DNA from 4 places in the Pectobacterium araliae genome. Region 2 is predicted to be linked to each of the others. Evidence: predicted binding sites of a transcription regulator. Region 2 holds the regulator's gene; each other region holds the start of a gene.
The links. Region 2 encodes LexA, which represses DNA repair genes until DNA is damaged. Its sites were predicted from a motif close to TNCTGTATGTACATACAGNA; they were not measured.

Region 1: the regulator LexA is predicted to act here: its motif matches at 1,774-1,793, upstream of AACH44_RS08755 (DNA translocase FtsK 4TM domain-containing protein).
Region 3: the regulator LexA is predicted to act here: its motif matches at 1,839-1,858, upstream of uvrB (excinuclease ABC subunit UvrB).
Region 4: the regulator LexA is predicted to act here: its motif matches at 1,524-1,543, upstream of rmuC (DNA recombination protein RmuC).

Annotation. Positions count from the first base shown of each region.
Region 1 covers NZ_AP028908.1:1,921,862-1,925,403, reverse strand. The annotation lists gene AACH44_RS08755 (DNA translocase FtsK 4TM domain-containing protein) at 1-1,715, opposite strand, end outside; gene lrp (leucine-responsive transcriptional regulator Lrp) at 1,830-2,324, opposite strand; gene trxB (thioredoxin-disulfide reductase) at 2,907-3,542, shown strand, end outside.
Region 2 covers NZ_AP028908.1:3,848,670-3,852,211, reverse strand. The annotation lists gene plsB (glycerol-3-phosphate 1-O-acyltransferase PlsB) at 1-1,137, opposite strand, end outside; gene AACH44_RS17510 (diacylglycerol kinase) at 1,265-1,630, shown strand; gene lexA (transcriptional repressor LexA) at 1,741-2,349, shown strand; gene AACH44_RS17500 (hypothetical protein) at 2,420-2,560, opposite strand; gene AACH44_RS17495 (CsbD family protein) at 2,811-3,020, shown strand; gene zur (zinc uptake transcriptional repressor Zur) at 3,065-3,542, opposite strand, start outside.
Region 3 covers NZ_AP028908.1:1,748,914-1,752,455, reverse strand. The annotation lists gene uvrB (excinuclease ABC subunit UvrB) at 1-1,729, opposite strand, end outside; gene bioD (dethiobiotin synthase) at 2,517-3,197, opposite strand; gene bioC (malonyl-ACP O-methyltransferase BioC) at 3,190-3,542, opposite strand, start outside.
Region 4 covers NZ_AP028908.1:4,267,326-4,270,867, reverse strand. The annotation lists gene argH (argininosuccinate lyase) at 1-1,362, shown strand, start outside; gene rmuC (DNA recombination protein RmuC) at 1,588-3,150, shown strand; gene ubiE (bifunctional demethylmenaquinone methyltransferase/2-methoxy-6-polyprenyl-1,4-benzoquinol methylase UbiE) at 3,283-3,542, shown strand, end outside.

The DNA of each region.
Region 1 (3,542 bases), 1.9 Mb from region 2:
GGTAAAGTCGAGGACTCGCTAAAAACATGCGGTTCAGATTCGCGCTCATTTTCTGCGCTGAACGGCGAGAATGAAAAGGCGTTATGCGGTGCTACAGGCGTTGGGCGAACCGACTCACTGGCCGCAGGTGACACTGTCGGCACAGGCGTTATCTCATTAGGTTGTGACGCGATGGCATCATAACGAACCTGCTGCTGTGCAGCGAAATCTTTGGCTAGTTGGGCTTGCAAGAGTGTGTCTTCATCGTCTTCCTGTAACGGATACTCGTCGCCATAACGCTGACGCTGCTGATCCAAATACGCTTGTTGCAACGCAGTTTCTTGCAGGGCGATGTCATCCGGCGTTTCTTCCTGATACACGTCGTTCGTTAACTCCGCCTCTGCGCTACCGCTCTGCGCCTGTAACCTGGCTTGTTCTTCGGCTAGCCGCTGCGACGGTAACTTTATTCCATACGACGCCAGCTCGCGGCGAGTAGGAATCCGAACCGGATTCGGGCGCGGCAGTTCCGGCCCTACGCCGCGTTTAATCTGCGGATTATCATCCGCATCAGCACTGAACGCCGGCGTAAAAGTGTTATTCGCATTGAAATCGGTATCGCGTGCAGATTGTGATGGCTCAGCAAACGGTTGAATCTCTGATGATGGCATGACGATCGGCGGTACAACACGATTCTCGTAAGCATTTCCATAAGGAATAGACACACTGCCATGGGGATCTGGCGTCGTTATAGGCGCTTCAGGAACCTCAAACGAATACAGCGGCGGCGTCGAGTCGATCGCAGATGGGGTAATTGGCGGCACAGTGCCAGACACGGGTGCATCAGACCATGCTGCCGCTGGCCTTTCTGCTGAGAGTATCGGCTGTGTAGCGGCTGGCTCGTTTCCAGTTGAAGGTGATACCGTCTCTATCGTGCTATCTGCCATCGTATCGTGTACGGCATTAGCAACCGGAACCGGGGGAGCAGAAAACAGGACGTCATCGTCATCACGCTGTTGTGTTGCCGCTTCACCTGATGCTTCATCGTGATGCAAGCTAAGCACCTCGTTCTCATCTTCTTCACGACCGTGTTCTTCGCGATACTCCTCATCCTCATCGCGACGTGAGCGGTTTGACATGAACGTCAGACAGCCCAATACACCCGCACCAATTTTTTCGGCAATGGTTAGCCATGACCAGCCAGTAAACAACGTTAACCCAGCCCCCCATACGCACAACAGAACCAGCGTAGCGCCCATACTGTTAAAACGCGGGATCATTGAACTGCTCAACAAACTTCCCAATACACCACCGGAAGCAAAATAGTAGAGATCGTCAATATTCAGCGCAGCCAAACCGCAAGAAGTCAGGATTAGCGCCAACGTCCCAATCAGGCGAAGTGAGAAAGTAAAATATTCAATGGATTGATGATTATCACGCTGGCGGAAAGCGGCCCAGCACAGGGATAACATGATCGGCGGAATAGCATAGGCCAGAACGCCAAAAATAAAGAACAGCGTATCGGCCAACCAAGCACCCGCCACACCACCAAGGTTATGGATAGGTTCATGCCATGCAGTCTGCGACCAACTGGGATCGGAGGGGCTGAAACTGAGCAATGCGACACTGAGATAAACCGCAAAAAGTGCCACAACGATTAGAATCGCTTCAAGCAAACGACGTGTTCCGCTGAGTTTTTTCAGGGTAACGTCTTTATCTTCTGTATATTCCTGGCTCAAGAGTCTCTCCAGGGGCCTGTAAGGTTTATGACAAAGCGCCGAGAAACCCCGGCGCTGGGACTGTATAAATTCACAGGAGTGTAGCTGAATTTATCGGGTTTTACACCCACGCGTTTATCGAGTCTTAATGACCAGACGGTTACTTTGTTTCACTTCTTCCATCACCACGTAAGTACGGGTGTCGTTTACACCCGGCAAACGCAGCAGCGTTTCGCCCAGGAGTTTACGGTAAGCGGACATGTCGGGTACGCGCGTTTTCAATAGGTAGTCAAAATCGCCGGAAACCAGGTGGCATTCCTGAATCTCTTCCAACTTCTGCACCGCAGAATTAAACTGTTCAAACACATCAGGTGCACCGCGGTTCAGCGTTATTTCAACAAAAACCAGCAGTGACGCATCCAGATAATGCGGGTTTAGCAGCGCTGTGTAGCCATTAATGAACCCCTGTCTTTCCAGACGTCGCACACGCTCCAGACAAGGTGTTGGCGACAGCCCAACACGTTTGGAAAGCTCGACATTGGAAATACGCCCATCTTTTTGCAATTCGTTCAGGATGTTACGATCAATACGATCGAGATCTTTTCCTGGTCGCTTTTTAGTGTCTACCATTATTATTGTCTCTCTTCACTTTTCCCTGCACCGCTTTACCCCGATAGACCTCATGTATCAGAGTTACCCTTAAAGAAGACACGCTGCTTATTTTGTATATCAACAGTCATTAACTTCTCGTTATCGCCCCATGTATTACTGACCAACGAAGAAGGCCATCACGTCATATCCGTGGCCCAAGGGCCTGCCTGCGCAAAAACGAATAAAAAGCCGAGCTTTTAACTGTTCACATACAAAAAATTTCCTCTTACCCAGATGTTTTCGCAAATGCACAGCCGATTGTCAAAGTAAAACAACGAAAATCAGAAGAAACTGCCAGATTCGATAAGCCAGAGCCCTCTACCGAGGTAAGCTCAATCATTTTACTTATGAATATGGCCGGTTTTTCAGCAATTTATGTTCTCCATCGTCATTAACGATTAAACAAATAGCCAGCAACTTTTCTGCATACTTTTTTTACTCTTGTAATTTCCTTACAATCTTTCTCATTGTTCGTGGTAGATATGTTCGTCGTTAAAGAAACGAGTTGGTCGTAAAGGCTGGTTATATGAACATTGTTCGCCGTCATGAAATGAGGAAAGCATGGGTACCGTTAAACATCACAAGTTATTGATTCTGGGCTCAGGCCCCGCTGGCTACACTGCCGCAGTGTATGCTGCACGCGCGAATTTACAGCCAGTATTAATCACGGGTATGGAAAAAGGCGGTCAGTTGACGACCACGACCGAAGTAGAAAATTGGCCGGGCGATGCCGACAATTTAACTGGCCCGTTGTTAATGGAACGTATGCATGCACATGCGACCAAGTTCAATACCGACGTGATTTTTGATCATATTGAACGTGTTGATTTGCAGAACCGTCCATTCCGTTTATTCGGCGATAGCGACGAATACACCTGTGATGCGCTGATCATCGCTACGGGTGCATCAGCTCGCTACCTTGGCCTGCCATCTGAAGAAGCGTTTAAAGGCAAAGGCGTATCCGCCTGCGCAACCTGTGACGGATTCTTTTATCGGAATCAGAAAGTTGCCGTCGTTGGCGGCGGGAATACTGCTGTAGAAGAAGCGCTGTATTTGTCTAACATCGCAGCGGAAGTACATTTGATTCACCGCCGCGAGACGTTCCGTTCAGAAAAGATTCTGATCGACCGTCTGATGGACAAAGTTAAAAACGGTAACATCATCCTGCATACCAACCGTACGCTGGACGAAGTGCTG
Region 2 (3,542 bases):
ATAACCACGGGCAAATAGCTCGCCCAGGTATTCGCGGAAAATGGTGGAATAAAGTTTGTTACCTTTGAAGGTTCGGCGAATAAAGAACGCACCAAGACGGCGGAAGATCGGTCCCGCTGGCCAGAAATTAAGATTGATACCTGCGGCGATGTGCGGCGGCACTAAACCCTGATGGTACAAGACGTAGGACAGCAGCAGGTAATCCATATGGCTGCGGTGGCAGGGCACATAGACAATGCCATGACCATCCTGCGCCAGTTGCCGCACGCGTTCGGCGTTATGGACGTTAATCCCCTGATAAAGACGGTTCCACGTCCAACTCAAGACGCGATCTGACAGACGCACCGCTTCGTAGGAGAAGTCGGCAGCGATTTCTTCCATCAGCTCGATGGCATTTTGCTGCGCTTTCTCGTGGGAAATCTTCTTACTGCGTGCCTCATCGTCTACGGCTTTCTTGATCGCTTTGGAGTCCAGCAGCTTGTTAAATAGTTCCTGACGCACCGGCAAGCGTGGCCCAACTGCCGCCAAACGCTGGCGGGAGAAATGCATACGTGCGACACGCGCCAGTTTGTGGGCTATGGTTTTGTCAGTGCCGTGCTCGGTCGCCATATAGCGCAGCGACACCGGGCTGGAGAAGCGGACAAAGCTGTCGCGACCTAGCCACAGGACGGCGAAGAATTTCTCTATACCGTTGAGCAATCTCAGGTGTGGTGCGGCCTGAGAGTGGCCTTCCCGACCCGGGGAGCGCCCAAACATCACGGAAACCGGCACCATCTGTACGTCTAAATCTGGATTGGCACGATGCAGGTCCAGATAGTCGTGGAACAGTTTGACGGATTTCTGCTTGGGAACGTAATAGCGGAAGACGCGCGGCCCGTCATTAATAAAGACGTGGCTAGGAAGTTCGACGCCATTGAATTCGAACGATAACGAAGGATCGGATAGCCCCAATGCCAAGCATTTCGCACGTAGCGTCAAGAGATCCGCCTGAGAGTTATAAGGCAGAACATAGAGTATAGGACGTGAGGGATCTAACCCCAACTCGACCACTGGATCTGCGGGAATAACTTTGCTTTTTACCAGCAATTTCAGTGGTAGATTCAATAATTTATAGTAAATTTTACGCCAACCTGACATAACAACGTGGAGCCTCTTGTTAGCAATGCGCCGCAAGGATACCAGAAACTGCGCCGGAGATCTGTGGTGATGAGACAACGTAGGTGCGTTAAAATGCGAACTATTTTGCATAAATAGCGGAGGATAAATGAATAAAGCAACGGGGGTGACCCGGATTATTAAGGCAACCGGTTATTCCTTTAAGGGGCTGAAGCAGGCGTGGCAGCATGAGGCGGCATTTCGTCAGGAGACGATACTGACCCTGGTCGGCGTCATTATCGCGTGTTTACTGCCAGTTACGCTGGTCGAAAAACTGCTGCTGATCGGGTCTGTGGTATTGATTATGCTGTTTGAGTTGGCTAATAGCGCCATTGAAGCGGTTGTCGATCGCATTGGCCTCGAACATCACGAATTATCTGGTCGGGCGAAAGATATTGGGTCGGCCGCTGTCTTTGTGGCTATCTTGTTAGCCGTTGTTGTGTGGGGCAGTATCCTCTGGCAACATTTTGCCTGACGGCACGCATAAATGAGTAAAAGTCAGGGGCTTTACCGATATCTTCATTCCCAATTGTGCCTTACCTGTATATACTCACAGCAAGACTGTATAAACAACCAGGGGGCGGAATGAAAGTATTAACAGCAAGGCAGCAGCAGGTTTATGACCTGATCCGCGATCATATTGCGCAAACCGGAATGCCGCCAACACGGGCGGAAATTGCCCAACAATTGGGGTTCCGCTCTCCCAATGCGGCTGAAGAACATCTGAAAGCGCTGGCGCGTAAAGGCGTGATTGAAATTGTCTCGGGCGCTTCTCGTGGTATTCGTCTGCTGATGGAAGAAGAGACGGGGATTCCTCTGGTGGGGCGCGTGGCCGCAGGTGAACCGCTGCTGGCGCAGGAACATATCGAATGTCACTATCAGGTTGACCCTGCGATGTTCAAACCCAGCGCTGATTTCTTGCTGCGGGTGAGTGGGATGTCGATGAAAAACATTGGTATTATGGATGGCGATTTGCTGGCCGTACATAAAACCGAAGATGTGCGCAACGGTCAGATTGTGGTGGCGCGTATCGACGATGAAGTGACGGTGAAGCGCCTGAAGAAGCAGGGCAATACAGTGCACCTCCTCGCTGAAAATGAAGAGTTTGCCCCTATTATTGTCGATCTACGTCAGCAAAGCTTTTCGATAGAAGGTTTAGCGGTTGGCGTGATTCGTAACAGCGATTGGAGCTAACCGTTCACAGAGATGCACTGCTCGTCTGTCTGGGTCAGTGCATCATGTTCTGTATTCATCGTTTAGCGTGTTAATCTGCTCGTTGCATATATTTAGTTACATTTCGCGCGCGTTTTCTACGATCCTCATTACCCTCTGTTTCTTCACTGTTTTTTGCAGTGATTTTCTCTTTCCCAACGCCTGCTTTAGTCACAGATTCTTTGTTTTTCATGTTGAGTGAAATATTCGGCTATAATTTTTATCAAGGTGAGCATTTTTATCTTGATTGCTCGTTTGTCGATTGATCATTAGCCATCACATGTAGATAACCCGGTAATCAAGGCAGACAGTGGCGAAGAGCACCGTCATGGTTCACATAGCTATGATGCTGCTTATTGAATAAATCTATTTATCTGAAACTGACGCATAAGTCGGTAGTCACGATTTTTTATGCGCAATTCACCTAAGGTAGGGAGATTCTTATGAATAAAGACCAAGCCAGCGGTAACTGGAAACAGTTTAAAGGTAAAGCGAAAGAGCAATGGGGCAAATTAACGGATGACGATCTGACGGTCATCGAAGGTAAACGTGACCAACTTGTGGGGAGAATCCAAGAGCGTTACGGGTACGCAAAAGAAGCGGCAGAGAAAGAAGTGAAACTCTGGGAAGAGCACCACAAATATCACTGGTAGTGGACGTGATGCTTCTTCGCTGAAAGAGACGATAGCCTTCGGGGCTATCGTTTTTTAATTGGGACCGTATGGTCGTGATCGCAATGATCCGGCTGTTTGCATGATGCTACTTCCTGACAGTCACCACACAACCCATGTGCTTCCACCACGCTGTGACGCAGTGTAAATCCTGACTGCTGCGCCAGACTGCGTAGCGTTTCTTCTACACCTTCGGTTTGGCGTTCAGTGACTTGCCGACAGCGGTCGCAGATGAAAAGGGCAGACGTATGGCTGTGGTCTTCTATATGGTGGCACAACACGTAGCTGTTGTTTGATTCAACGCGATGAATAAAGCCCTGTTCCAGCAGAAAGTCCAGTGCGCGATACACCGTAGGCGGTTTGGCCTGAGGTTCAGTGAGTCGCAGAAGATCCAGCAGGTCATAAGCGCTGATCGCACCCGTTTGTTGTGCCATGAGGCGTAGAACCTCCAACCGCTGTGGTGTTAGACGCACAGCGCGCTGCTGACAAATCTGTTCAGCCTGG
Region 3 (3,542 bases), 2.1 Mb from region 2:
CTTCCTGCTTCTCGCGGCGGCGCTCCGTTTCACCAATCGCTTTCGCCATTGATGCCGTAATCCGGTCGCCGTAGAGAATGGCTTTGCCACGCAAGTTACGCGCTGCGCGGCCAATCGTCTGGATCAGGGAACGTTCGGAACGCAGGAAACCCTCTTTATCAGCATCCAGAATCGCCACCAGCGACACTTCAGGCATATCCAGCCCTTCACGCAGCAGGTTGATCCCTACCAGTACGTCGAACTCGCCAAGACGTAAATCACGGATGATTTCCACGCGCTCGACGGTATCGATATCCGAGTGCAGATAACGTACCCGCTCGCCATGTTCTTCCAGATACTCCGTCAGGTCTTCCGCCATGCGCTTGGTCAGCGTGGTCACCAGTACCCGCTCGTTAATCGCCGCACGCAGACGAATTTCGGAAAGCAGGTCATCCACCTGTGTCGCAACAGGCCGTACTTCGATGATCGGATCGAGCAATCCGGTGGGGCGAACCACCTGATCGATCACGTCACCGCCCGATTTTTCCAGTTCATAGTTACCCGGCGTCGCAGACACGTAGATCGTCTGTGGAGCCAGCGCTTCAAATTCTTCAAATTTCATCGGTCGATTATCCAGCGCTGAAGGCAGCCGGAAACCGTATTCGACCAGCGTCTCTTTACGCGCGCGGTCGCCACGATACATACCGCCGATCTGGGGGACGGTGACGTGGGATTCATCAATGACCAGCAGCCCGTCCGCAGGCAAATAGTCAAACAGCGTCGGTGGTGGCTCGCCGGGGCCACGACCGGAAAGGTAACGTGAGTAGTTTTCGATACCGGAGCAGTAACCCAGCTCGTTCATCATCTCCAGATCAAACTGGGTGCGCTGACTTAACCGCTGCTCTTCCACCAGCTTATCGTTCGCCAGTAGCACCTTTCTACGGTCAGCCAATTCAACCTTGATGTCTTCCATCGCCTGCAAAATACGCTCACGCGGCGTGACGTAGTGCGTTTTTGGATAGATGGTATAGCGCGGCACCGTTTGGAGAACGTGACCCGTCAGCGGGTCAAACAGCGACAGTCGTTCCACTTCTTCATCGAACAGTTCAACGCGCAGCGCGATTTCGTCAGATTCTGCTGGGAAGATATCGATCACCTCACCGCGCACGCGGAACGTACCGCGCTGAAACGCCTGATCGTTACGGGCATACTGCAATTCGGCCAGACGCCGCAAAATAGCGCGCTGATCAATCAGCATCCCCTGTGTCAGGTGCAGCATCATTTTCAGATAGAGATCGGGATCGCCCAGACCATAGATCGCGGACACCGAGGCCACAACGATCACATCGCGCCGCTCCAGCAGCGCTTTTGTCGCGGAAAGGCGCATCTGTTCGATATGTTCGTTAACCGACGCATCTTTTTCAATAAAGGTATCTGAGCTGGGAACGTAAGCCTCTGGCTGATAGTAGTCATAGTACGAGACGAAATACTCGACGGCGTTATCAGGGAAGAATTCTTTCATTTCACCGTACAGCTGGGCTGCCAACGTTTTATTCGGCGCGAGCATCATCGTCGGCCGATTGAGGTCAGCGATCACGTTGGCGATGGTGAACGTCTTACCTGAGCCCGTTACCCCAAGCAGCGTTTGGTGCGCCAGCCCGTCTTCCAGACCCTCTTTTAAACGACGAATGGCTTCAGGCTGATCGCCTGCCGGTTTAAAGTCAGAATTCAGTGTAAATACTTTACTCATCGTTAAGCACGCTACTTATCGTTATTGCTCATCGCTAAATACGATGTTCGTGGGGGGACACTCGGAACTTTATTCTGAATGCCAATGATGAAATTTGCCACCGCCATGATACTGGATATAAAAACAGCATCAAGAAAATTATCGCTGGATTGGATGATTAATCGACGAATTAATTTGCTAGCACATTCATCTTTAATCTACCAGATAAAATCATCATGATTTATCCCCAGATTAGGTAAAAATGTAACATCCTGGGATGATCAGTGACGTTAATTCATGCAACTACACACCGTTGATGTTCAAGACACTTGATTTTACTTAACCATATGATAATAAATAGATTAACAAAAGCGTGGAGAATAGCGTCAACCCAGCGACAAGCCGCGCCAGCTCTCGCTTAAGACGCGTTGTCTATCCATAATACACATAGTTATCCACAGAAATGGTGGATAACTCCCACAACCCCGCATCAGCCCTGAGTTAGAGAAACACCCGCTTCACCCATGATCCCCCCTGATATGGATTTTCTTCACACTCTTTCTGTGATTTATCGCATAAGTATTAGACGGAAAAAGACTAAAAACAGCGGGGACAACCATGCCACAATTCAGGTATTACCGGGAGGGGGGAGGCAAAGCAACGAAGGTTTTATCTATTGGTATCAATAAAGGTATAGGTTTAACCCTCATTAAATCGATAACAGTATAACAGTATAAATGGTAAAACCTGTTGTCATCCCTAAAAGGGGGGTTTTACCGTTTTGTTCTGAAATCGAATGATGTAGGGCTCATTTATTTAATAATTCAATATCAATATACTGCCCTAGATCATGCTGATGGAGAGTCGATAAATAAGGAATTTCACCCAACATCGGGGCAGGCAAGCGCTGTTGCAACGTTTGTAGATACGGCTGATGCCATTTCCCAGGCAGAATGATGTCATTAGCGATCCAGCCGCCAAGGTGCAAACCGGCATGTTGAATGGCAAAGGCGGTGAGCATCGCGTGGTTAATGCAGCCCAATTTGATACCGACGACCAAAATTACAGGAAGCTGTTCCTGCCCCACCCAGTCGGCAAACGTGTCCTGCTCCGACAGCGGCGTAAACCACCCGCCAGCGCCTTCGACCAGCACCCAATCCGCCTGTATTTCTAATGCACGTAACCCTGCTGACAGCTCCGAAAGATGAATCGGCCGCTGTTCCGCCGCACTGATAATATGCGGCGAGGTCGGTTCCATAAACGCCAGTGGGTTCACCATCGGATAATCAAGATGAATACGGCTATTGGCCTGAAGCACCAGCGCGTCGCTGTTGCGAATACCATCAGCCGTCATCTCACAGCCGGACGCCACGGGTTTATAGCCAGCGGTACGGTATCCGGCGCGACCCGCGGCCTGAAGCAGCGCCGTACTCGCAACCGTTTTCCCGACTTCAGTATCGGTGCCCGTCACAAACCAGCGTTCAATCACGATAAATTACTCCATAAACCAGTTGATAACTGAGCGGGTAGCCGCCCTGTTGTTGCGGATAGCAAGCCGCCAGCGCAGACAAACGCGCCCGGCTCAAAAGTCCCGGCGTGCGCCCTTCATGCAGCCAGGTCGCACCAATTCCCTTGAGCGATTTCATCAGCGCTAGCACATCGGGAAAAAGGCACACTTCACGTTCCTGCACCAAATGATGCCGATAACGCTGACAGGCTGCACCAATCGAGGAGAGCGACAGAAAGCGATTCGTCCGCTGCGTGCCGTCCAGACGCTGCCACGCCTGCGACAATTCACTTAAGGAACCGTCCGCCAGCGTCGCAAACGCAATAA
Region 4 (3,542 bases), 420 kb from region 2:
GGCGGTCGGTTTAGTCAGGCAGCAGATCAGCGTTTTAAACAATTTAATGACTCACTGCGGTTTGATTACCGTCTGGCGGAGCAGGACATCGTTGGCTCGATCGGTTGGTCGAAAGCGTTGGTGACGGTCAATGTGCTTAGCGAGCAGGAGCAGCAGCAGCTGGAACAGGCGCTGAATGCGCTGCTGGTTGAGGTGCAAGCCGATCCTGAAATGATCCTGCAAAGCGATGCAGAAGACATTCACAGTTGGGTTGAGCTGCGCCTGATTGAGAAAGTCGGCGATTTGGGTAAAAAACTGCATACCGGTCGTAGCCGTAACGATCAGGTCGCAACCGACCTGAAGCTGTGGTGCAAAGCACAGATTGCCGAGCTGCTGCTGTCAGTACGCCAGCTGCGTCAGGCGCTGGTCACAACGGCAGAAGCGAATCAGGATGCCGTGATGCCGGGTTACACCCACTTGCAGCGCGCACAGCCGGTGACGTTTGCACACTGGTGTCTGGCCTATCATGAAATGCTAGTGCGAGATGAAAGCCGTCTGGAAGATACGCTGAAGCGTCTGGATGTCAGCCCACTGGGCTGTGGCGCGCTGGCAGGAACGGCTTATCCGATTGACCGTGAGCAACTGGCGGGCTGGCTGGGATTTGCCTCAGCTACGCGCAATAGCCTGGACACGGTTTCCGATCGCGATCATGTACTGGAACTGCTGTCCGACGCCTCGATCGGTATGATCCACCTGTCGCGTTTTGCCGAAGATTTGATCTTCTTCAACAGTGGTGAAGCGGCGTTCGTTGAGCTGTCTGACCGTGTGACATCCGGTTCTTCCCTGATGCCGCAGAAGAAAAACCCGGATGCGCTGGAGCTGATTCGCGGTAAATGTGGCCGCGTACAGGGGGCATTGACCGGCATGATGATGACGCTCAAAGGTCTGCCGCTGGCGTATAACAAGGACATGCAGGAAGACAAAGAAGGGCTATTTGATGCGTTGGATACCTGGCACGATTGCCTGATGATGGCAAGTCTGGTGCTGGAAGGTATTCAGGTGAAACGTCCGCGCTGTAAAGAAGCGGCCGAGCAAGGCTACGCAAATTCAACAGAACTGGCAGACTATCTGGTCGCGAAAGGCGTTCCGTTCCGTGAAGCGCACCATATCGTGGGCGAAGCGGTAGTTGAAGCCATTCGTCAGGGCAAAGCGTTGGAAGCACTGCCGTTGGCCGATCTGCAAAAATTCAGCGCCGTGATTGGCGAGGATGTATACCCGATTCTGGCGTTGCAATCCTGTCTGGATAAACGTGCTGCACAGGGTGGGGTATCACCGCAGCAGGTCGCTAAAGCGATTGATGATGCGAAACAGCGCTTAGATTAAGCCACTGGAATAGGTCTAAGCCGTTCCCCCCAGCGTGGTGTTTCGCGTTGGGGGGGATTTCTGCGTCACCCATCTAATTCTTCTACAAATTATCATCTATCCATGTTCATCTGGAATGCGGCTCGCATTTTTCAGCTCAGCGTCTTCCCCATCAGAATTGTTTCTGGACATCCATACAGTATCATTTTACCTTGAGCGACAGCGTGAAAGGCCTGCGGAGGCAAAGTGGATATCAGCATATTTTATGGTCTGGGTGGCAGTGCGGTCGGGTTACTGATCGGGTGGTTGGTTGCCAGTCTGATTCATCAGCAGAAGCTGTCGCAGCATGACACTGAACAGCGCTTGCTGGCGCAGACATTGCAGCAGGCTCAACAGTCACTCAGCGAGCAGCAGCAGGCAAAGCAGCAGGACGAACAGCGGCTGCGGCAAAACGAGCTAGAGCTGCGCACGGTTCATGCTCAGCTCTCTGCCAGCCATGAAAAGCTGCAACAGCTCGGTGAACTCCGTGAGGAGTGTGCGCAGTTAAATCAGGAATTGCGAACGCTACGTGAAATCAATAGCGCGCAGGAAGCGGAGCTGCGGGAAGTCACTATTCGGCTGGAGGAAACCCGGATGGCGGCGGAAGAGAAGCAGCGACTGCTGGCAAACAGCGAACAGCGGTTGACGACGCAGTTTGAGAATCTGGCAAACCGGATTTTTGAGCACAGTGGTCGTAAAGTGGATGAACAAAATAAACAGAGTCTGGATAAGCTGCTGATGCCGCTGCGTGAGCAGCTTGATGGGTTCCGCCGTCAGGTGCAGGACAGCTTTGGCGCGGAAGCGCGCGAACGTCACACGTTGGCGCATGAAATCCGCAATCTGCAACAGCTGAACGCGCAGATGGCACATGAAGCCATCAACCTGACGAAAGCACTGAAGGGCGACAATAAGACACAGGGCAATTGGGGAGAAGTCGTGTTAAGCCGCGTGCTGGAAGCCTCCGGTCTGCGTGAAGGCTATGAATATCAAACGCAGGTCAGCGTACAAACGGGGGCAAATAGCCGCTTGCAGCCGGATGTCATCGTGCGTTTACCGCAGGGCAAAGATGTCGTGATCGATGCCAAGATGTCGTTGGTGGCCTACGAGCGCTATTTCAATAGTGACGATGACGTAGAGCGTAGCGTAGCGCTGAACGAACATTTACTCTCGGTTCGCAACCATATTCGGCAACTTAGCAGCAAAGATTATCAGCAGCTTCCAGGGCTGCGTTCACTAGACTACGTGCTGATGTTTATTCCCGTTGAGCCTGCTTTTCTGGTCGCTATCGATCGTCAGCCTGAATTGATCAACGAGGCGCTGAAGAACAATATTATGCTGGTCAGCCCAACCACGCTGCTGGTGGCATTACGCACCATCAACAATTTATGGCGCTATGAACAACAGAGCCGCAATGCACAGCAGATCGCCGAAAAAGCCTCGCGGTTGTACGATAAGCTGCGGCTGTTCGTCGACGACATGGAAGCGCTGGGGCAGAGTCTGGATAAAGCGCAGGGCACTTATCGTCAGGCGATGAATAAACTTTCCTCTGGGCGTGGTAACCTTATTGGCCAGGCTGAGGGGTTTCGTACGCTGGGCGTAGAAATTAAACGCACGATCAGCCCGTCATTAGCAGAAAAAGCAACGGCCCATGAGCACACTGAACGCGATGAATTACCGGATGCCGTAGCACCCGACGCCGTTTCATCAACCGTGAAAACGGAGGGTGAAGAAGGGGAAACCCCCTTCGCTACCGGTACTCATTCGTACTAAATAGATATGGATTTCGCGGGCTTGGCACTTATGCACTGCGAAATTAGTGCAGTGGGGTTTTTATCTGGGTCTGGTACACTCTCACCATTAATGGGTAGACCCGAAATTTGACTGAAATAGTAGGCGGATAAGATGGCAAGTGAGCAGGAGAATACGGCCGACTTTGGTTTTCGGACTGTCGCCAGGGATGAAAAAGAAGTCATGGTGGCTGAGGTTTTTCATTCTGTAGCAGCAAAGTATGACCTGATGAATGACCTGATGTCTTTCGGTATCCACCGTATCTGGAAGCGTTTCACTATTGAATGTAGTGGGGTAAGGCGTAACCAGCGCGTTCTGGATCTTGCCGGAGGAACAGGGGATTTAACCGCTAAATTTTCCCGCATGGTTGGTGA